Regions from separate parts of the Streptomyces sp. NPDC001770 genome, predicted to be linked through region 4. Evidence: riboswitches for the same ligand, from Rfam matches in the RefSeq annotation. Region 4 holds a riboswitch; each other region holds the start of a gene.
What was found. Region 4 has a riboswitch for cobalamin ahead of ACWCSV_RS17525 (CbtB domain-containing protein). Riboswitches for the same ligand answer to the same signal wherever they lie in the genome.

Region 1 (4,985 bases), on a different contig from region 4:
GGGGCAGTGAGGACACCAGGGTCAGCAGCTCCAGCTGGTGCTGGATGTCCAGGTGGTTGGTGGGTTCGTCGAGGAGGAGCTCGCGGGGCTGCTGGGCGAGGGCGCGGGCGATCTGGACCCGCTGGCGTTCGCCGCCGGAGAGGGTGTGCCAGGACTGCCCGGCGCGGTCGTTCAGTCCGGTCCGTTCCAGGGCCCGCCGGACGGCCTCGTCGTCCGCCGGGCCCGGCGCGGACCAGGCACGGCGGTGCGGGATGCGCCCGAGGCGTACGACGTCGAGGACGCTCAGCTCGACCTGGGTCGCCGCGTGCTGGTCGACCACGGCGACCCGCCGGGCCACGGTGCGCCGGCTCGTCGTGGCCAGCGGTTCGCCGTCGAGCGTGACGAGGCCGCCCTCCGGCGGCAGGACGCCCGCGAGCACCCGCAACAGGGTTGATTTTCCGGAGCCGTTGGGGCCGATCAGGCCGACGGTGGCGCCGGGCGGCGGGGCGAGGGTCACCCCGTCGAGAACGAGACGGCCGCCGGCCGCCCGGCTCACCCGGTCGGCCCGCAGTCCCTCGGCGGGGGCGGTCATACGACTCTCCGGGTGCGGTGCAGGACCAGGACGAAGGCCGGTACCCCGATGAGCGCGGTAACCACGCCGACCGGCACCTCCTGGGGGTCCAGGACGGTCCTGGCCAGGGTGTCGACCCAGACCAGGAAGACGGCGCCGGCCAGCGCCGTGACGGGCAGCAGCCTGCGGTGTCCGGCACCCGCGAGTGCCCGGGCGGCGTGCGGCAGCACCAGGCCGACGAAGCCGATCGCCCCGGCCGAGCTGACCAGCGCGGCGGTGAGCAGCGCGGTGGTGCAGAGCAGCACGGTCCGGGTCCGCGCGACATGGACGCCGAGCGTGGCCGCGGCGTCCTGCCCGAAGGCGAAGGCGTCGAGCGTACGGGCGTGCCCCAGGCAGATCGCCAGGGTGAGTACCACCACGCCGGTGCAGAGCTGGACGTCCGTCCAGCCGACCCCGCTGAGCGAGCCGAGCAGCCAGAACAGCACCCCGCGCGTCTGCTCGGCGTCGGCGGCGGTCATCACGGTGAACGAGGTGAGCGCGGAGAAGAGCTGCATCACCGCGACGCCCGAGAGCACGACCCGGTCCGTGGTGCCGCCGAGGGTGTGGCTGAGGACGAGGACGAGCGCGAACGAGGCGAGCGCCCCGGCGAACGCGCCCGCCGAGAGGGAGACCGCTCCCCCGCCGACGCCCAGCACCACGACCACGACAGCGCCGGTGGAGGCCCCCGAGGAGACGCCGAGGACGAAGGGGTCGGCGAGCGGATTGCGGAGCAGGGACTGCATGACGGTCCCGCACACCGCGAGCCCGGCGCCGCAGACGGCCGCGAGCAGGGTGCGCGGCATCCTGAGGTCCCAGATGATGCCGTCCCGGATCGGGCTCAGCTCCGTGTCACCGAGGCCCAGGTGGGCGGCGACCACCGACCACACGTCGGCGACGGAGATACGGGCCGGGCCGATGGTGACGGCCACCGCGACGGAGGCAAGCAGCAGCACGGTTCCGCCGCCCCACAGGAGCGGTTCGGGCAGGGTCCGCAGGCCGGTGCGCCGCCCGTCCGGTACGGGACGGATGCTCGCGCCGGCCGTCACCGGGCGGGGGCCGGCCTGTGCCGGGGTGCGGGCGGCCGCCGGGTCGCCGTCGGCCGTCATCCGGCGAGGCCGAACTCGCGCAGCCCCACCGCGACGCGCTCGATGCCCTCCACCGTGCGGATGGTGGGGTTCATGGCCTGGCCGCTGAGCAGGACGTACCGCTTGTTCCGTACGGCGTCCATGTTCTTGGTGACCGGGTTGGACTCCAGGAACTCGATCTTCTTCGCGGCGCTCTCCGCCGTCTGCGACTTGCGGGTGAGGTCGCCGATGACGAGGACGTCCGGATCACGGTCGGCGACGGTCTCCCAGTTGATCTGGGGCCATTCCTCGTGGGTGTCGTCGAAGGCGTTCTTCGCGCCGAGTTCGGTGGTGATGATGCCGGGCGCCCCGCAGCAGCCCGCCAGGTACGGGGCCTCGGAGTTGGCGAACCAGTACATCAGGGTGGTGCCGGAGGCGTCGATGCCGTCGGTCGCCTTCGCCACGCGGGCCCGCAGGCCGGCGATGAGCTTCTCGCCGCGTTCCGGTACGCCGAACACCCGGGCCAGGTCGCGTATCTCGCCGTAGACGCTGTCCAGGGTGAGGGCGGTGGAGCGGGCGCCGTCGCCGTCGCCACTGTTGTCCTTGCCGGTGCAGTCGGAGGGCGAGACGTACGTGGGGACGCCCAGGCCCTCGAACTGCTCGCGGGGCGCGACCCCGCCCTTGCCGAGTGTGGACTCGAACGAGGCGCTGACGAAGTCGGGTTCCTGCTCCAGCACCTTCTCCGAGGAGGGGGCGTTGTCGGAGAGCCTCGGGACCTTCGCGTTGGCCTTCTCCAGGCCCTTCATCACGGGGTCGGTCCAGGTGGCGGTGGCCGCGAGCCGGTCGGCGAGGCCGAGGGAGAGCAGGATCTCCGTCGATCCCTGGTTGAGGGAGACCGCGTGGCGCGGGGCGGAGGCGACGGTGACGGTGCGTCCGCAGTTGCGGAGCGTCACCGGGTATCCGTCACCGGCCGCGCCGGCGCCGGCCGGTGCGTCGTCGTCGGCACCACCGCAGGCGGTCAGCAGCAGGAGCCCCGCCGTCAGCAGGGCAGCGGGACGGGCGGATCGGGCCATGGGGGGCACGAGGTACCTCGGCGTCTCTGGGCCCATGCGCGGGGCCCGTTGTACGGAAGACTGCGGCCCGTACGGGTCGCAGGGCGCCAGCAGGTCTTCGGACTCGGGTTCGTGCGGACGGGGCGCCTTCCCGGGACACCCGTGGGTCTCCCAGTGGCCGTGGCCCCGCCCGTCCCCCTCACCGCTGCGCGTCAGTTCCGGACTCTCACCGGATTCCCTGACCCCATCTGTGGAGTGCGACTGGCACTGGGAAGCTATCACGCCCCTCCGCGCCTGCCGGATGCCTGTTCGGTGCGGTACGGCCATCGCTGCGGGACAGCCATCGGGGCCGGGTACGACAGCGGGCGCCGCCGGAGGTCGTCCGGCGGCGCCCGCTGCTCAGGTTCCCGGGTCAGGGCAGCCGCAGCGCGATCACGGCGTTGTGGCCGCCGAACCCGAAGGAGTGGCTGACGGCCCGCCGGACCACGACGGGCCGGGGGGCCTTGGTGACACAGTCGATGTCGAACCCGGGTGCCGGCGCGTCCAGGTTGGCGATCGGCGGGACGAGCTGGTGCTGGAGGGTCAGCACGGTGAGCGCGGCCTCGATGGCGCCCGCCGCCCCCATGCAGTGACCGAGCACGCCCTTGGGCGCGGTGACCGGCGGCCGGTGCGGGTAGGCCCCGGCGATGAGTGCGGCCTCGGTGGCGTCGTTGAGCGGGGTCGCGGTGCCGTGCGCGTTGACGTGGTCGACGTCCTCGGCGCGCCAGTCGGCGTCCCGCAGGGCGGCGTCGACGGCCGCCCTGGCCACCTTGCCTGAGGGGTGCGGGCTGGTGGGGTGGTGGGCGTCGGTGGTCGCCCCCGTGCCCGCGATCAACGCCCTCGGTACCGCCCCCCTGGCCAGGGCGTCCTCGGCCCGCTCCAGCACCATGATGGCGGCCCCCTCGCCCATGACGAGACCCGCGCGGTCCTCGGCGAACGGGCGGCAGAGCCGCGACGGGTCGCCGTCCGGCAGGGCCGCCGCCCCGGACCGGGCCAGGCCGGTCATCGCCACCGGGAAGACGATCGACTCGGTCGCCCCGGCGACGGCGATGTCGCACTGGCCGCTCATCAGCATGTCCCGCGCCACGGACAGGGCGGTGACCCCGGACGAACAGGCCGTGCACGGAGCGAGGCTGGGGCCGGTGGCCCCCAGTTGGATCGCGATCTCCGCGGCGGGCATGTTGGGGATGGTGAGCAGGATGCCCGCGGGCGAGGACGCCTCGGCCCCCAGCCGGTCCAGCACCACGGCCTGCTCGGCGAGGCCCGCCGACCCGCCGCTGCTGGTGCCCACCACGACCGAGACCCGGGCGCCGTCCCAGCCGCCCGGGTCGAGACCGGCGTCGGCCACCGCCTCCCGGGCGGCGAGCACGGCGAACTTGACGTACTTGCCCATCCGGTAGGCGGTCCGGCCGCCGACGGCGTCGTCCAGGTCGATGCCGGTGACCGTGCAGGCGAAGTCGACCGCGCACCCGTCCAGTTCGGGAACCGTACGGGCCGATGACACTCCGGCGAGCACGCCCTCCCAGGTGGAGGCCGTGTCGTTGCCCGCCGGGGTGATCATGCCCAGTCCGGTGACGGCGATCTCGGGCCTCTTCATCGGGTGTTGCTCACCGGCTCCCCGCGACGGGATGCGGTGCGGATGAACTCCGAGATGTCCGCGAGGGTGGCGTCCCGGTGGAGGGTGTCGACGGGGGTGTGGATGCCGAGGGTTTCCTTGATGACGACGGCGAACTCCGCCACCGCGAGTGAGTCCATCTCCAGGCTGTCCATCGTGGACTCCGGGTGAATCTCGGCCGGGGGCACCTTGAACGTATCGGTCAGCACGCCGACAATCTTCGGATGAATGGCCTTCATGATCTTCCTCTTGTATTCGGCACATACCTGGGGGGTGGCGGGCGCGTTCAGTGGGCCCATCTCGGTAACTGGCTGAGCCTCATCTGGTTACGCCTTCCGGCGAACCGATTCCTCTACGCCCACCTGCGACTTCTCCCGCCCCGCCGAGACAACGAAGGCCGTTCCCCAGTACGCCAGCAGAACGGCCTTCACCCCCAGTGAGCCCATGGCCTCGCGTACCCGTCGGACGCGCCCCTGAGAGGCGGCCTCCGCACTCCCTCCCTCGCCGGCCGCCGAACGGCCTGCTCCGTCGGTCACCGCGCGGCCTCCCCTGCCGGGCGGGCGGGAGCCCGGTGCCAGGGGCCTTCGGGGTCGTCGTAGGCGTCGGCGTAGGCGGACCCCGCGATC
Region 2 (4,985 bases), on a different contig from region 4:
GAATGGGGCCTGGGCGGAAGATCGTTCGGGACCTGGGTGACCTGGTTCCTGCTCGGCGGCGACCTGTACACCGCGTACACCTTCGTCGCCGTCCCGGCGGCGATCTACGGCGCGGGGGCCTCGGGCTTCTTCGCCGTTCCGTACACGATCCTGGTGTACCCGCTGATCTTCACCTTCCTGCCGCGGCTCTGGTCCGTGTCGCACAAGCACGGGTACGTCACCACCTCCGACTTCGTCCGGGGCCGCTTCGGCTCGAAGGGCCTGTCGCTGGCGGTCGCGCTCACCGGCATCCTCGCCACGATGCCGTACATCGCCCTTCAGCTCGTCGGCATCCAGGCCGTGCTGGACGTCATGGGCGTCGGCGGCGGCGAGGACACCAACTGGTTCGTCAAGGACCTCCCGCTGCTGATCGCGTTCGCGGTGCTCGCCGCGTACACCTACTCCTCGGGCCTGCGCGCGCCCGCGCTGATCGCGTTCGTCAAGGACGGGCTGATCTACCTGGTCATCGCGGTGGCGATCATCTACATCCCGATCAAGCTGGGCGGCTTCGACGACATCTTCGCCGGGGCGAGCGCGAAGTTCTCCGCGGCCAACGAGGCGGCGGGCAAGCCGGTGGCCGGGGTGGTACCCGGGGTGAACGGGCAATGGGGTTACGCCACGCTGGCGTTGGGCTCCGCGCTGGCGCTCTTCATGTACCCGCACTCGATCACGGCGACGCTCTCCAGCCGCAGCCGTGAGGTGATCCGCCGCAACACCACCATCCTGCCGCTGTACTCGCTGATGCTCGGGCTGCTGGCCCTGCTCGGCTTCATGGCCATCGCGGCCGGGGTCAAGGTCAGCAACGGCCAGCTGGCCATCCCGCAGCTCTTCGAGAACATGTTCCCGGACTGGTTCGCCGGTGTGGCCTTCGCCGCCATCGGGATCGGCGCGCTGGTGCCCGCGGCCATCATGTCCATCGCCGCCGCGAACCTCTTCACCCGGAACATCTACAAGGAGTTCCTGAAACCGGACGCGACGCCCGAGCAGGAGACCAAGGTCTCCAAGCTGGTCTCGCTCCTGGTGAAGGTCGGCGCACTGGTCTTCGTGCTCACCATGGACAAGACGGTGGCCATCAACTTCCAGCTGCTGGGCGGGATCTGGATCCTCCAGACGATGCCGTCGCTGGTCGGCGGCCTCTTCACCCGGTGGTTCCACCGCTGGGCGCTCATCGCGGGCTGGGCGGTCGGCATGCTGTACGGCACCCTCGCCGCGTACGGCGTGGCCTCCCCGACCCAGAAGCACTTCGGCGGCTCGTCGAAGGAGATCCCGGGCATCGGCGAGATCGGCTACATCGGTCTCACCGCGTTCGTGCTGAACGTCGTGGTCGTGGTCGTGGTGACCTTCGTCCTCAACGCGCTCAAGGCCCCGGCGGGCATCGACGAGACCTCGCCGGAGGACTACACCGCGGACGTCGGCGACAAGGGCGTGCAGGCGGAGCTGCCGCCGGCCGTCGTGGGGGCGCCGGGCGGCCACTGACCCGGACCCGCCTGCCGAACCGTCCGCCGGGCCGTCGCGTCCTCCCCCAGTGGGAGGGGCGGCGGCCCGGCGGCGTACCCGCCCCGCGACCGGACCGCCCCCCGTACGTAAGGATGTGCTCATGACATCTCGCACCCGGCTGCGCGGCCTCTGGCCCGCTCTGCTGGTCCTCACCCTCGCCGGCTGCGGCACCGAGCACGCCGGCGCGGGCGGCGCGTCCCCCGCCGCGGACGTACCGGACCACGCCGAACTGGAGGCGCGGGCGACGGCCCTCCAGACCCGCGCGGACCGCGTGTACGTCACCGAGGTGGCCGGATACACCCTGGCGACGCAGTCGGTGGGCGTGCTCGGCGACGACGGCTTCGGCAGCTCCTACACGGACAGGAAGGGGCACGTGATCCAACTCGGTGTGGAGCGCGCCGACCACTCCCCCGCCGACTGCGGCAAGAAGCCGGTGGCCGACGGCTCGGCCGGCTACACCGTCTGCGAGCGCGAGGGCGAGAGCTGGTACAGCGCGACCGCCCTCGGCCACGCCTACGCCCGCACCGAGGGCGGCGTCTCCGTGACGGTCAGCGCCGGACTCCCCGGCGTGGACCGCGCCACCCTGCGCGAGGCGGCCGAAGCCGCCCACCCGGCGGACGACGCCGAACTCGACAGGATCCTCCCGCCCCTCGGCCAGGCCCCCGGCTCGCAGCCGATCGAGCGTGGCGACCTCCCGCCGGAGGGCGACGGGGCCCCGAACAACGAGGTGGGCGTGAGCGGTTGATCCTTCTCACGGACCGGCCTGTCCGCCCGTCCGCGCGGCGCGCAGAATGGCGGTCATGGACCTGACGATCAGAAGGGCCGAGCCGGAGGAGTACGCGCTCCTCGGCGAGATAACGGCCCAGGCGTACCTCGGCGACGGCCTGTTGAGCGGGGGCGAGGACGACCCGTATCTCGCCAGGCTGCGGGACGTGCCCGGCCGGGCCGCCGTGGCCGAGGTGCTGGTGGCCGCGGACGACACCGGCACCGTGCTCGGCGGGGTGACCTACGCCCCGCCCGGCAGCCCCATGTGCGACGTCGCGGCGGCGGACGAGGCGGAGTTCCGGATGCTCGCGGTGGGCAGGGCGGGGCGCGGCCGGGGAGCCGGGGAAGCGCTCGTACGGGCGTGCGCCGCGCGGGCCCGGGCCACCGCCGGGGTCACCGGACTCGCCCTGTCGACCCAGCCCGCCATGTCCGGGGCACACCGGATCTACCACCGGCTCGGCTTCACGCGCACCCCGGAACGCGACTGGCGGCCGGTGCCGGGCCTGACACTGCTCACCTACCGGCTGGACCTGGGCAGCGGCGGCTGAGAGACCCCGGCCCTGGCCGCACCCCCGTCCGGAACCCTCTCCGCCCCACCCCGGACGGGCCGCGGCCACGCCCCCGAAGGCCCGCCGCGCCCTCCCGCGTACCGGAACACCGCCCCGCACCGCCACAACATGTGGGGCGTTCTCGCGGCCCGGCCACCACATGTATGCTCGTCTCGCTGTCGTCGCAGGGGAATCCGGTGCGAATCCGGAACTGTCCCGCAACGGTGTGAACCGCGCGTTTCGCGCACCTTCGAGTCCGGCTACCTGCCGACAGCGCGTCCGGCTCACCCGAACCGGACGCCCGTACGTCCGGGCCTCGCGGATGGGCCGGTGGACGCCGTGTGCGGTGCTGCCCGTCTCCAGGTGGCGCGCCCCGCGGCCCTCACCTCCTCCCCCCGCCGGTCCAGAGCCGAGCGAGGGAGAGCACCACCGTGACCATCGCGCCCGCCGATCCGGCGTCCGTGCCCGCAGCCAGCGCAGCGACCGAGCCCGTCGACGGCCCCGGGACCGCGCTGCTGCGCACCCTGACCGCCCTCACCGCGGACCTGCCGGACACCGACCCGGGGAGGGTCGCCGCCGCCGCGCTGCGCGGCCGCAGCGCGCACGCCGACGAGGCGGAGCTGCTGACCCTGGCCACCGAGTCGGCCGCCGGCCTGATCGCGGAGGACCCCGCCTACTCGCGGCTCGCCGCCCGGCTCCTCACCCGCACCATCGCCGCCGAGGCGGCCGGTGAGGGCGCGGTGTCGTTCTCCGCGTCGGTCGCCGTCGGCCACCGCGAGGGCCTGATCGCGGACCGTACGGCAGCGTTCGTGACGCTGCACGCCGAGCGGCTGGACGCGCTGGTCGAGGAAGCCCTCACGGACGGCGCCGACGACCGGTTCGGCTACTTCGGCCTGCGCACCCTCTACAGCCGCTACCTGCTGCGCCACCCGCTCACCCGTCAGGTGGTGGAGATCCCGCAGCACTTCATGCTGCGGGTCGCGGCCGGGCTCGCCGAGGACGACTCGGCGCGCGCGGTGGACGAGGTCGCGGCGCTCTACGGGCTGATGAGCCGGCTGGACTACCTGCCCTCCTCCCCCACGCTCTTCAACTCGGGCACCCGCCACCCGCAGATGTCCTCCTGCTATCTGCTGGACTCCCCGCTGGACGAGCTGGACTCGATCTACGGCCGTTACCACGAGGTGGCGCGGCTCTCGAAGCACGCGGGCGGCATCGGTCTGTCGTTCTCGCGCATCCGCTCGCGCGGTTCGCTGATCCGGGGCACCAACGGGCTCTCCAACGGCATCGTGCCGTTCATGAAGACGCTGGACGCCTCCGTCGCGGCCGTCAACCAGGGCGGCCGGCGCAAGGGCGCCGCCGCGGTCTACCTGGAGACCTGGCACGCGGACATCGAGGAGTTCCTGGAGCTGCGGGACAACACCGGTGAGGACCAGCGGCGTACGCACAACCTGAACCTGGCGCACTGGATTCCCGACGAGTTCATGCGCCGGGTCGACGCCGACTCCAGCTGGTCGCTCTTCTCGCCCGCGGACGTGCCCGAGCTGGTCGACCTGTGGGGCGACGCCTTCGACGCCGCCTACCGGGCCGCCGAGGCGAAGGGCCTGGCCCGCCGGACGATCCCCGCGCGCGAGCTGTACGGCCGGATGATGCGCACCCTGGCGCAGACCGGCCAGGGCTGGATGACGTTCAAGGACGCCTCCAACCGCACCGCGAACCAGACCGCCGAGCCGGGCAGGGTCGTGCACTCCTCGAACCTCTGCACGGAGATCCTGGAGGTCACCGACGACGGCGAGACCGCCGTCTGCAACCTCGGCTCGGTCAACCTGGGTGCCTTCGTGGCGGACGGGACGATCGACTGGGAGCGGCTGGACGCCACCGTGCGCACGGCCGTGACCTTCCTGGACCGGGTCGTCGACATCAACTTCTACCCGACCGGGCAGTCCGGCCGGTCCAACGCCCGCTGGCGGCCGGTGGGTCTGGGCGCGATGGGTCTCCAGGACGTCTTCTTCCAGCTGCGGCTGCCGTTCGACTCCGCCGAGGCCCGCGAGCTCTCCACCCGCATCTCGGAGCGGATCATGCTCGCCGCGTACGAGGCCTCCTGCGACCTCGCCGAGAAGTCCGGGCCGCTGCCCGCGT
Region 3 (4,985 bases), on a different contig from region 4:
ATGACGCTGCCCGCGCGTGGCCGGCCAGGCGGAGTGCAGAGTCAGCCGCGCCCCGTTGACCGCCTGGTAGGCGGTGTTCCGGCTCAGGCGCGCGGCCTGGCTGCCCGCCTCGGTCAGGCGGTACTCGGCCACGGCCCGGCGGGCGGCGGCGACCGCGCGCTCCTCGGGACCGCGCGGGGCGAAGAGCAGGGGGACCAGCAACAGGACCGAGGCGAGCAGGGCCGCGAAGGCGGTGACGCCGACCATCTGCCGGCCCACCGCCGGGTCGGCGCCGAAGTACGTACCCAGGACGGCGGCGTAGAACATCATCACCGGGCTCGGGCCACGGGTCAGCATGAAGGCGTAGTAGAGGACGGCGACCACCACGATGATCACGACGCTCGCCGGGACGATCGCCCAGCGGTACGGAGCGACGAGCACCCCCGCCGACATGGCGCCGGTCAGCGCGGCGGCCACCAGGAGGCTGTTGCGGACCCGTGCCCACAGGGGGCGGCCGGTCTCCCAGAACGGTGTCATGGCGCCCATGAGCGAGATCATTCCCAGCTTCGGTCCGAACGCCAGGCAGGCGGTCAGGACGGTCACCGAGGAGATGGCGGCGGACACCAGGTTCGGGGCGATCGAACCGGGGGTGTACCGGGGGGCGAAGAAATTCCAGGTCGCCGCTGCCGCCCGTCGCCATGGGGATGCCGAGGACACGGTGCTCCTTCGAGGGGTCGCGGCCGGGCCGCTTATATGAACAGACTCTTCATATAGTAGTTTGCGATGGAGGGCGGGTTCGACCGGGTGGAGGGTGAGACCTATGACAGTTCCTCCGGCCGGGCCGCGTCGGGGCCGCGGCAGAAGGCCGATGGCCGAGGTGCGCGCCGACGTGCTGGAGGCCGCTGCCCAGGTGCTGATGGCACACGGGGTCGCCGGCTTCACCGTCGAGAAGGTCGTCGCCGCCTCCGGCGTCAGCTCGGCGACGGTCTACCGGCACTGGCCCTCACGCGGTGCGCTGGCCCTGGACGGCTTCCGGCACGCCGTCGGGGACCAGGTCGCGCTCGACGACACCGGAGACGTCCGCGCGGACCTGACGCGGTTCATCACCGCGTTCATCCGACTCGCCGCCCAGCGGCCCGCCGGACCCGTCTTCGCCCAGCTCATCGGCGCCGCCCAGACGGACGCGGAACTCGCCGGGCAGTTCGAGCACCACTACTTCGGCCCACGCCGGCGCGAGGCGTTCGCCCTGCTGGAGAAGGCCAAGGACCGCGGACAGATCCGTGAGGACGCCGACCCCGGACTCCTGGTGGACCTCATCTGGGGCGCCTGCTACATCCGGCTGCTCCTGCCCCACCTCACCGACCAGCTCACCGAGGACTTCGCCCCCGCCGTCGTCGGCCAGGCCCTCGCCGGCCTCCTCCTCGGAGCCGCGGACGCCGGCGAGCCGGGCGGGTAGGGCGCGCCTTCCGGCCGGGTGCGGGGGACGGCTGCGCCGGGCCGGAGCCGCACCGGTCAGTGCCGCGCCGGCCGGGAGCCGTACCGGCCAGGGAGCCGCGTCGGGCCCGGACGTTCGCCGGGCGCGACGGCTCAGGAATGCCGGGCGGGACGACTCAGACGGCGACGACCGCGCCTTCACGCATCCATCCCCGGCCGTCCGCCGCCGCGTCGGTGGTGACCAGGACGTAGCCGTACTCGTTGTACGAAGCGCCCTCGCAGGTCGACGCACCGACGATGTCACCCGCGTACTTGGTCTTCACGACGGCGCTGTCCGGATTCGGGTTCTCGTACACCCCGGCGGTCGGCCACACGACCTTGTACTGGCAGCCGGCCCGGGCCGCTGCGCCGGGGGCGGTGGCGACCACTCCGGCGAAGCCGACCGCGGTGGCGAGGACGGTGGTGGCGATACGGGTCAGGCGCATGGTCGGTGGCACTCCTCCGGGGGCGACGATGTGTCAGGCGCATGATCATAGAGGCGGGTTGGGCACGGGTGTGCCCGCCCGTACCGGCCGGGCACGCCGGATGGGATGATGCTCGGTGACAGGGCGACGGCGGTCCGAGGAATCCGGTGCGAAACCGGAGCGGTCCCGCCACTGTGATCGGTGAGCGAATCCCGGCGTACCCCTGCCTCCGACGAGGGGCGGGAAGGGCGGGACGAGCGGCGACCCGAGAGCCAGGAGACTCACGCGGTCGCCTCCTCAACGAACGCCGGGGCGGATCTCCCCGGAGAGGGGTGGTTCGGCGTGCCCGCAAGGCCGGCCGAAGAGGCTCACGTACAGAAGACCAGGACCGTGCCCGGCAGGGGCGCGGCGGCCGGAGCGGTGCCCTGCCGGGTCGTCGTGTGCCGGGACTGCTGCTGCGGCAGCCGCAAGGTGACCGGAGTCGATCACGCGGCGCAGACGGACCGCCTGCGCGAGGAGGCCCCGGTGCGAATATCGGACTGCCTGGACGTCTGCGACCAGGCCAACGTCGTGGTCGTGCAGCCCTCCACCGAGGGCCGCGCCGCCGGGGCCAGGCCCGTCTGGCTGGGACTGGTCAACGATCCCGGCGCGACCGAGGACATCGCCTCCTGGGTACGTGCCGGAGGACCGGGCGTGGCCCCGCGCCCGGAGATCCTCGACCTCTACACCTTCGAACCTCCCGGTCGCCGGGGCCTCCGGTGAACGAGCAACGGGCAGGTCTTCGGACCCGCATGACGGGCATGGCCACGGCGACCGCCCTGAGCGAGTCGGTCACCGGACTCGGCCCGTTCTTCGCTCTGCGGATCCATCCGCGCGGCACGGAACCCGAAGGCCCCTGGCAGCCGATGTCCCGCCCGCTGCTCGAAGCGCGGGTCGCCGCGGTCGGAGACCGGCTGGCCGCGGCGGGCGGCAGGCCACCCGGCTCGGTGGAACCGCGCGTCGCGGCCTCCGTCGCGCATCTGGGGCTGGCCGCCCGGCTGATCTCCCCGGCCCTGGCCGCCGCGGTGCTGCACGACAGAGTCCTCGCCCCCGGCCTCACCGAGCTGCGCTGGCAGCCCGTGATCGGCGGACCGATCCCCCTCTCGCTGCCCGACAGGGCCGTCGGCGACAGCCCGGCGGGACCTCCGGAGCGCCTCGCCGGCGAACTGAGCACCCGCCTGCTGGACGGCCCGCTGCGCGAACTCGCCGAACTGATGGCGGAGTTCTCCGTATCCCGGCACATCCTGTGGGGGAACACCGCCTCGGCCCTCAACGGAGCAGCGACCATGATCGCGGCCTCCTGCCCGGAACTCGCCGACCGCACCCGCACCCTGACCTCGCTCCTCCTCGCAAGCCCGCCGCTGCGCTCCACCGCGACCACGGCCGGCGGCGGAGCCTTCAGGCGCCGCAGCTGCTGCCTCATCTACCGCGCCGCCCCCGACCGCAAGGGCCCCCTGTGCGGCGACTGCGTGCTGGCCCGCTGACGTGGTTCTCATGTACCAGCTCGGACATGGACGGAGCGCACGGTATCGACACCCCGGCATGACGACCGAGGATCCCCGCCGAGCGGTACGGAATCCGGGCGACCTGGAAGACCGAGGAGCCCGGGCCAGGCCTGGGAGTACGGCGGGGAACGCTGTAGTCACTTCCTCGCCGTCCACCGCTCGCGGTGGTTCATCCGGCCGGAGGGGAGGCCGGACGGACCTTGTGACCTCTCGTCACACATGCACCGGGCATACTTTCTTCATGGAGAAACCCGACCTTCGACACTCGGCGTCCACACCGGCATCGGTGCTCGCCCCTCGCGGTGACCTGGACCTCGATTCCCTCGGCCCGCTGACAGCTCAGATCGAGGCCGCCGTCGACGCACACGGAGCGGTCATCCTGGACGCCGGCGACATCACATTCGCCGACTCCTCGTTCCTGCGACTGATTCTCACCACCCACGACCGTGCCGACCTTCGCATCGCGAACCCGTCCCCCACGGTGGACCGGCTCCTCCGGATCGTCGGAGCCGACGCCTTCCTCCACCTGTATCCCACCCTGGACGCAGCACGGAACGCCTGAACGCCCTGGTGGGCACGGCGGGGAGCCGGCAGGGGCGAACGGTGCTCCGAACCAGCGGGATCGCCGCCCGCCCGGCGGTGCCCGAAGCCCGCGGACGGGCACGTCCCGGACGACCGTCGCCCGCGCGGGCCTCAGCGAAAGGGACGCCGGGCGGGTGGTCCGCGCACGGAGCCGGGGTGCGCGGGTGATGCGAAAACGGTGTGCGAGCGGACGGATGAGGACGGCATCCGCGGGTACTGGGTGAAGCAGCCAGAGGGCGGATGGAGGCCCTGGCCCCGGAAGGAGAACTGCTGTGCTCATGGCTCACCCGGTGGTACTGAAGGGTCTTGTCGACCGATACGAATCGCTCCGGTCCGCAGGCACGGAGGACGCGCAGGCGCGCCGGCGCCTGGAGGACGTGGAGTACACGCTGTGCGTCTCCACCGGCACCCGTGACGTCGAGTCCGCTCTCGATGCGGCCCGTGTCCGACTCGCGAGCAGCGGGACGACCGGAGCCCTCGTTTCCGCCTGAGTCCACGAGCGCGCACTGAGACGAATGCCGGCCGGATGCGGAGAAGTTGGCATCCCGCCGAGCCGACGCCTCGCCGGGTGGGTGCGGGCGGACGTACGGACAGTGCCCGGATCGGCGGGCGGTCGGTTCCGGGGGCGCCGGACGAAAGTCGCACAGCCGGTCCGGGCCCCGCGGACCTGGAGCGCACCGCCCACCGGGTGGTGCCCACCTCGGTCCTGGGCCGCTCACGGGCGGCGACGCCGCTGCCCCTCCCGCGGTCCCCACCCCCCGGCCTCGTGCACATGAACCCCGAGCGCATGGTGCGCTCGCCGCGCGGGTTGGCCGGCAGGCGGCGCTCGTCGCCCCGCGGCTCCGCCGGCCCGACGTTCGTGCGCCCGGTCCTCGCGGGGAGCGGAGGCGCACCCGATCCGGGAGGGGCGGAGCTGACGGCGGGCCGGGGTCGCACGAGCAGGGGCCCCGGCCCGCCGGCGGGCTCACGTGGGGATCACGTG
Region 4 (4,985 bases):
TGTCATCAGACCCAGCTCCCTGGGGCGTACGGTCCGGAGGCTTCCGAGGCTGTCGCGGTGGAGCACCTCGCCCTCGTGCAGCCAGCTCACGGTCTGCAGCCCCATGTGCGGGTGGGGCGGCACCTGCATGCCGGGTTCGTCCGCGATGTCGTCGGGGCCGTAGTGGTCGACGAAGGTCCAGGCGCCGATCATGCGGCGGCCGAGGTTGGGCAGCAGCCTGCGGACTTCGGTGGACTCACCGAGCCGTACGTGGCGCGGGGTGAGGAGTTCACGTACCGGTTCGGCGACGACGAAGCCCCGCCCTCCGCAGACGGACAGCGCGGCCTGGCGATCGAGGTTGCTCATGGTGGTCAACCTATTGCGCTCCGGCCGGGCTGGAGGGTCAGTGGCGCGATCGTCACCTCGGCGATTTAGTGGAATATTCAACCACCGGGGTACGTTGTCGCGATCACACGGGCGGGAGGCTCGAAAAGCCGCCCCGCCGGCGGCAGAGGAGGAACCACATGGACGAGAACTACTACGAGTTCGGCACGGCCGCCGACCGCTGGAACCGCGCGCAGTTCTTCTTCGACGCGAAGGAGTACCTCACCGCGGCGCGCATTCTCGGCGGGCTCGTGGACGAGGTCCCCGAGCAGGTTGCCCCGCGCCTGCTGCTCGCCCGCGCCTACTACCACTCGGCGCGGCTCGGGAAGGCCGAGGCGGAGCTGCGGGTCGTCCTGGAGCGGGATCCGGTCGAGGACTACGCGCGCCTGCTGCTGGGACGCACGCTGGAGCGCCAGGGCCGGCACGAGGAAGCCGGGCCGCACCTGCGGATGGCCGCCGCCCTGAACGGCGACTTCCCCACCGGCTGACGGGCCCGCTTCGCATCGGCGGCGACGCGGCGGCAACCGCGTCGGGCCCGCTGACATCGCGCCGGTTCGGCGACGGACGTACTACGGCGACATGTGCGGCCGGAGAGATCTCCGGCCGCACACGTGCGCGGTGATTCAGTCGCGAGGTGGTGTCAGCCCACCACCCCGGCGGGCCGGGGAGCGCTGTCCCGGGAGGCCGCGCCCCGTCCCGGTGAGGGAAGCAGCAGGCGCTCGGTGAGGGCACCGAAGATCAGCCCGAAGCTCACCCACAGGGTTGCCTGGACCGCGAGGGTGGAGAGCCGGAACTCCCAGAGCAGGGTCGCCGGGAAGTCCGCGCCCACCTCGTCGAACGACGGCAGGAACACGTACGCGAGTCCGATCAGCAGGACGTATCCGGCGGACACGGCGACGGTCGCGTTCCAGTTGCCGAGGCGCGGTGCGAGCCGCCTCCCGGCGATGACGGCGGCGACGGCGAGCAGGACGCTGAGCGCCACCATGAGGAAGAAGAGCCCCGTACGTTGGCCGATGGTGTCCGGGTTGCCGACGGCCGGCGGGTTGGCCGGGTACTTGAGGAACGGTACGAGGTACACGGTCAGCAGCGCCGCCCCGGCGACCAGGGCCGCGGTGGCCCGTGGGCCGAAGTTCCCGATGCGGCCGAGGGCGTAGCAGAAGACGAGTGCCGCGATGCCGCCGACGGCGACACCGAAGACGAGGACGCCGGTGGCGAGACCTCCGGTGGCCTGCATCGTCCGGCTGACCAGCTCCTCGCCTCCGTGATGGTCGTGGTTGTGGGCCTCTTCCAGGGCGATGGACGCGTCCACCCGGGACTCGCCGAGGAAGTAGGCGACGAGGAGTGCCGCGACGCCCGCGAGCAGGCCCGCGAGCATGCCGCGGACCAGGAGCGCTCGAACGGATATGGAATTCATGAGAGTTCGGTTCCCCTGAGGTCTAGTGGCAGGGGAAGCCGAGAAGGTGACGGCCGTCGTGGACCCACTCGTGAACGGCCTCGCCGGAGATGAGCGAGGTGGCGCCCTGCTCGGCGCCGACGAAGTACAGCAGGACGAGCATGAGAATGCCGAAGAAGACCGCCCACGGGGCGATCGCCTTCAGCGATATGGGGGTGACGGCGGGTACGCCGGTCGCGGGTGCGGCAATGTGTGCCATGGCAGAACCTCCTGAGGGAACACGCGTCCCGATCGTGGTGCCTGAGACGACGGTGCTGGGTCTGACTTCCCGCAGGTACGGGTTCACAGTGGCGCGACCGTGCCGGATTCTCACCGGACTTCCGTTGCGCCGTCGTCATGCTGGTCAGACCATAGCGCCTGTGTTCGGGCGCCGCCATGGGGCATTGCTTCGCCCTCTCCTCAACACGCTTGCTGTGAGCAGATGTTGAGGATGAATGAACTTCCACATCGATCCTGCGGGTGACATTCGCCTCACCTGCGACCCTGCCGGCCGACTCGGCTCGCCCTCCCCGTCGCAGGCCCCTCTCGCCGGGCGCCGCGACTCCGGCCCCGCCGCCCGGCCGGACCGGCGGACCGGCGAACCAGCGGACCGGTGGACCGGTGACTCCAGCCGCCTCTGGCCAACAAGGGGTGTGCGGCCCGGTCGCGGTCGATCCGGGCCCCAGCCGCATCCATTCGACCCGCGCCCGGCCCCGCCCAATCGTGCATGGTCACGCACAGTTGTGCAGCCGGCGGAACGATCGCAAGACTTTCGCACACGTGCTCAACGTCCGGTATCCCTCACCCTCACCCGCATCATGGCCAAAAATCACTTACAGGATCCACACTCGAACAGCAGCCCTCGCGGCGAACCCGCAGGACCTCACCCCGCCCCTCGCGGGCGACGCCCAATGAGCAACCTGCGCCATCACCCCAGTTCAAGCTGCGTTCACACAGACATTCCCCCCTCTCACAGTCGACGGCTCGACAGTCCCGGACCTCTGGCCGAAGGCCACGCTCCCCACTGTCACACGTAGATCGTTTCGGGCCCACCTGCCTGAAACCGACCCATGCATGGCCCTTGACCCCGGCGCGCGGTGGCGCCTACTTTCCGTGCAGCGATTCGCCATATTGACCAACGTTCATACATATGAACTCGGAAGGGTGCTCCATGCTCGAGGGTGTTCTGTTCTTTCCCGTGACTCCGTTCGCTCCGGACGATTCGGTGGATACCGCGAAGCTGGCGGAACACGTACGGAGCGGAGTCCGCGCCGGGGCGGGCGGGGTGTTCGTCGCCTGCGGCACAGGGGAGTTCCACGCGCTCGGTGTGGAGGAGTTCGCCTCGGCGGTGCGGACGGCGGTGGAAGCGACGGACGGTCGGGTGCCGGTCTTCGCGGGGGCGGGCGGTTCGCTGCCTCTGGCCCGGCAGTACGCGTGGGCCGCGGAGGAGGCCGGGGCCGACGGGCTGCTGCTGATGCCTCCGTACCTGGTGACGGGAGAGCCTGCCGGACTGGTCGCCTATGTGCGCCAGGTGGTCGCGGCCGGCTCGCTGCCGGTGATCGTCTACCAGCGGGGCACCGCTCGGTTCGACGTTCCCTCGGCTCTCGAAGTGGCCCGGATGCCCCAGGTCGTGGGCCTCAAGGACGGTACCGGTGATCTCTCCCTGCTGTCCCGGATCGTGACCGCCGTCCGCGCGGACGGCGAGTGCGGCGGCGCGGAGTTCCAGTTCTTCAACGGGATGCCCACCGCGGAGAGCACCGTGCTCGCCTGTCGCGGCATCGGGGTCGAGCTGTACTCGTCCGCGGTGTTCTGCTTCGCGCCGGAGATCGCCCTCGCCTTCCACCGGGCCGTCACCTCCGGGGACGACGCCACCGTCCAGCAGCTCCTGGGCGGCTTCTTCCATCCTCTGATCGCTCTGCGCGAGAAAGTCCCCGGTTACTCGGTCGCCCTGGTCAAGGCTGCGGTCCGGCAAGGAGGCCTCGACGTCGGCGGGGTACGCCCGCCGCTGACCGATCCCACGCCCGGGCACCTCGCGGAACTGGAACGGATCGTCGCGCAGGGCCGCGCTCTGGTGACGACCGGGGCCGTCAGCGGCGCCGGTGCCGTTGCCGTGGATGTGCTGTGATGAGCGACAGCCTGCGGATCACCCGCATCGGGATCACCCCCGTGGCGTTCAAGGACCCGGCCCTCCTCAACGCGGTCGGCGTCCACGAGCCGTACGCGCTCCGCGCCGTCGTGGAGGTCCACACCGACCAGGGCGTGTCCGGGCTGGGCGAGACCTACGCCGACGAGGGTCATCTGCGCCGGCTGCGTGCGGCCGCCGACGCGATCACTGGCATGGACGTCCACGCCACCGGTCCGATGCGCCGGCGGATCGCCGAGGTGATCGGCAGCGACTCCGGAAGCGACGGCCACGGCCTTACGGGCATGATCACCACCAGCAGCACGGTGGACCGGGTCTTCTCCCCCTTCGAGGTGGCCTGCCTGGACATCCGGGGCCGGGCCGTCGGCCGCCCGGTGAGCGATCTGCTCGGCGGCGCGGTTCGCGACCACGTTCCTTTCAGCGCCTATCTGTTCTACAAGTGGGAGACGCACCCGGGTCACGAGCCCGACGGCTGGGGCGCCGCCCTGGATCCCGGGGGGATCGTGGCGCAGGCCCGGCGCATGGTCGACGAGTACGGCTTCACCGCCATCAAGCTCAAGGGCGGGGTCATGCCGCCGGATCAAGAGGTCGAGGCGGTCCTGGCGCTGCGCGAGGCGTTCCCCACCACCCCGCTGCGCCTGGACCCCAACGCGGCCTGGACCGTGGAGACTTCGCTGAAGGTGGCGCGCGACCTGGAAGGCGTTCTGGAGTATCTGGAGGACCCCACTCCGGGGCAGGAGGGCATGGCCCGGGTCGCCCGCGAGGCCTCGATGCCGCTGGCCACCAACATGTGCGTGGTCGCCTTCGACGAACTGCACTCCTCGGTGCGCCAGGACGCGGTGCAGGTGGTGCTCTCCGACCACCACTACTGGGGCGGTCTGGAACGCTCGAAGCTGCTGGCCGGGATCTGCGACACCTTCGGCATGGGCCTGTCCATGCACTCCAATTCCCATCTCGGCATCAGCCTGGCCGCGATGACCCACCTGGCTTCCGCCACGGAGAACCTCTCCTACGCCTGCGACACCCACTGGCCGTGGAAGGACCCGG

Region 1: it holds a riboswitch for cobalamin, as region 4 does, so the genes downstream of both, ACWCSV_RS28495 (ABC transporter substrate-binding protein) here and ACWCSV_RS17525 (CbtB domain-containing protein) in region 4, are expected to answer to the same signal.
Region 2: it holds a riboswitch for cobalamin, as region 4 does, so the genes downstream of both, ACWCSV_RS17705 (ribonucleoside-diphosphate reductase subunit alpha) here and ACWCSV_RS17525 (CbtB domain-containing protein) in region 4, are expected to answer to the same signal.
Region 3: it holds a riboswitch for cobalamin, as region 4 does, so the genes downstream of both, ACWCSV_RS20370 ((2Fe-2S) ferredoxin domain-containing protein) here and ACWCSV_RS17525 (CbtB domain-containing protein) in region 4, are expected to answer to the same signal.

The regions. Positions count from the first base shown of each region.
Region 1 is NZ_JBSFFN010000038.1:39,891-44,875, forward strand. Features, by position in the region: gene ACWCSV_RS28485 (ABC transporter ATP-binding protein) at 1-571, opposite strand, end outside; gene ACWCSV_RS28490 (FecCD family ABC transporter permease) at 568-1,695, opposite strand; gene ACWCSV_RS28495 (ABC transporter substrate-binding protein) at 1,692-2,726, opposite strand; cobalamin riboswitch at 2,798-2,986, opposite strand; gene ACWCSV_RS28500 (beta-ketoacyl-[acyl-carrier-protein] synthase family protein) at 3,118-4,341, opposite strand; gene ACWCSV_RS28505 (acyl carrier protein) at 4,338-4,598, opposite strand; gene ACWCSV_RS28510 (acyl-CoA dehydrogenase family protein) at 4,892-4,985, opposite strand, start outside.
Region 2 is NZ_JBSFFN010000018.1:12,039-17,023, forward strand. Features, by position in the region: gene mctP (monocarboxylate uptake permease MctP) at 1-1,515, shown strand, start outside; gene ACWCSV_RS17695 (hypothetical protein) at 1,637-2,281, shown strand; gene ACWCSV_RS17700 (GNAT family N-acetyltransferase) at 2,337-2,849, shown strand; cobalamin riboswitch at 2,978-3,135, shown strand; gene ACWCSV_RS17705 (ribonucleoside-diphosphate reductase subunit alpha) at 3,281-4,985, shown strand, end outside.
Region 3 is NZ_JBSFFN010000022.1:24,867-29,851, reverse strand. Features, by position in the region: gene ACWCSV_RS20385 (FUSC family protein) at 1-696, opposite strand, end outside; gene ACWCSV_RS20380 (TetR/AcrR family transcriptional regulator) at 848-1,435, shown strand; gene ACWCSV_RS20375 (glycosyltransferase) at 1,590-1,898, opposite strand; cobalamin riboswitch at 2,035-2,160, shown strand; gene ACWCSV_RS20370 ((2Fe-2S) ferredoxin domain-containing protein) at 2,268-2,639, shown strand; gene ACWCSV_RS20365 ((2Fe-2S)-binding protein) at 2,678-3,400, shown strand; gene ACWCSV_RS20360 (STAS domain-containing protein) at 3,663-3,983, shown strand; gene ACWCSV_RS20355 (DUF5133 domain-containing protein) at 4,276-4,494, shown strand; gene ACWCSV_RS20350 (hypothetical protein) at 4,968-4,985, opposite strand, start outside.
Region 4 is NZ_JBSFFN010000017.1:128,160-133,144, forward strand. Features, by position in the region: gene ACWCSV_RS17510 (pirin family protein) at 1-345, opposite strand, end outside; gene ACWCSV_RS17515 (tetratricopeptide repeat protein) at 504-851, shown strand; gene ACWCSV_RS17520 (CbtA family protein) at 1,004-1,777, opposite strand; gene ACWCSV_RS17525 (CbtB domain-containing protein) at 1,800-2,015, opposite strand; adenosylcobalamin (AdoCbl) riboswitch at 2,019-2,165, opposite strand; gene ACWCSV_RS17530 (5-dehydro-4-deoxyglucarate dehydratase) at 2,967-3,920, shown strand; gene ACWCSV_RS17535 (glucarate dehydratase family protein) at 3,920-4,985, shown strand, end outside.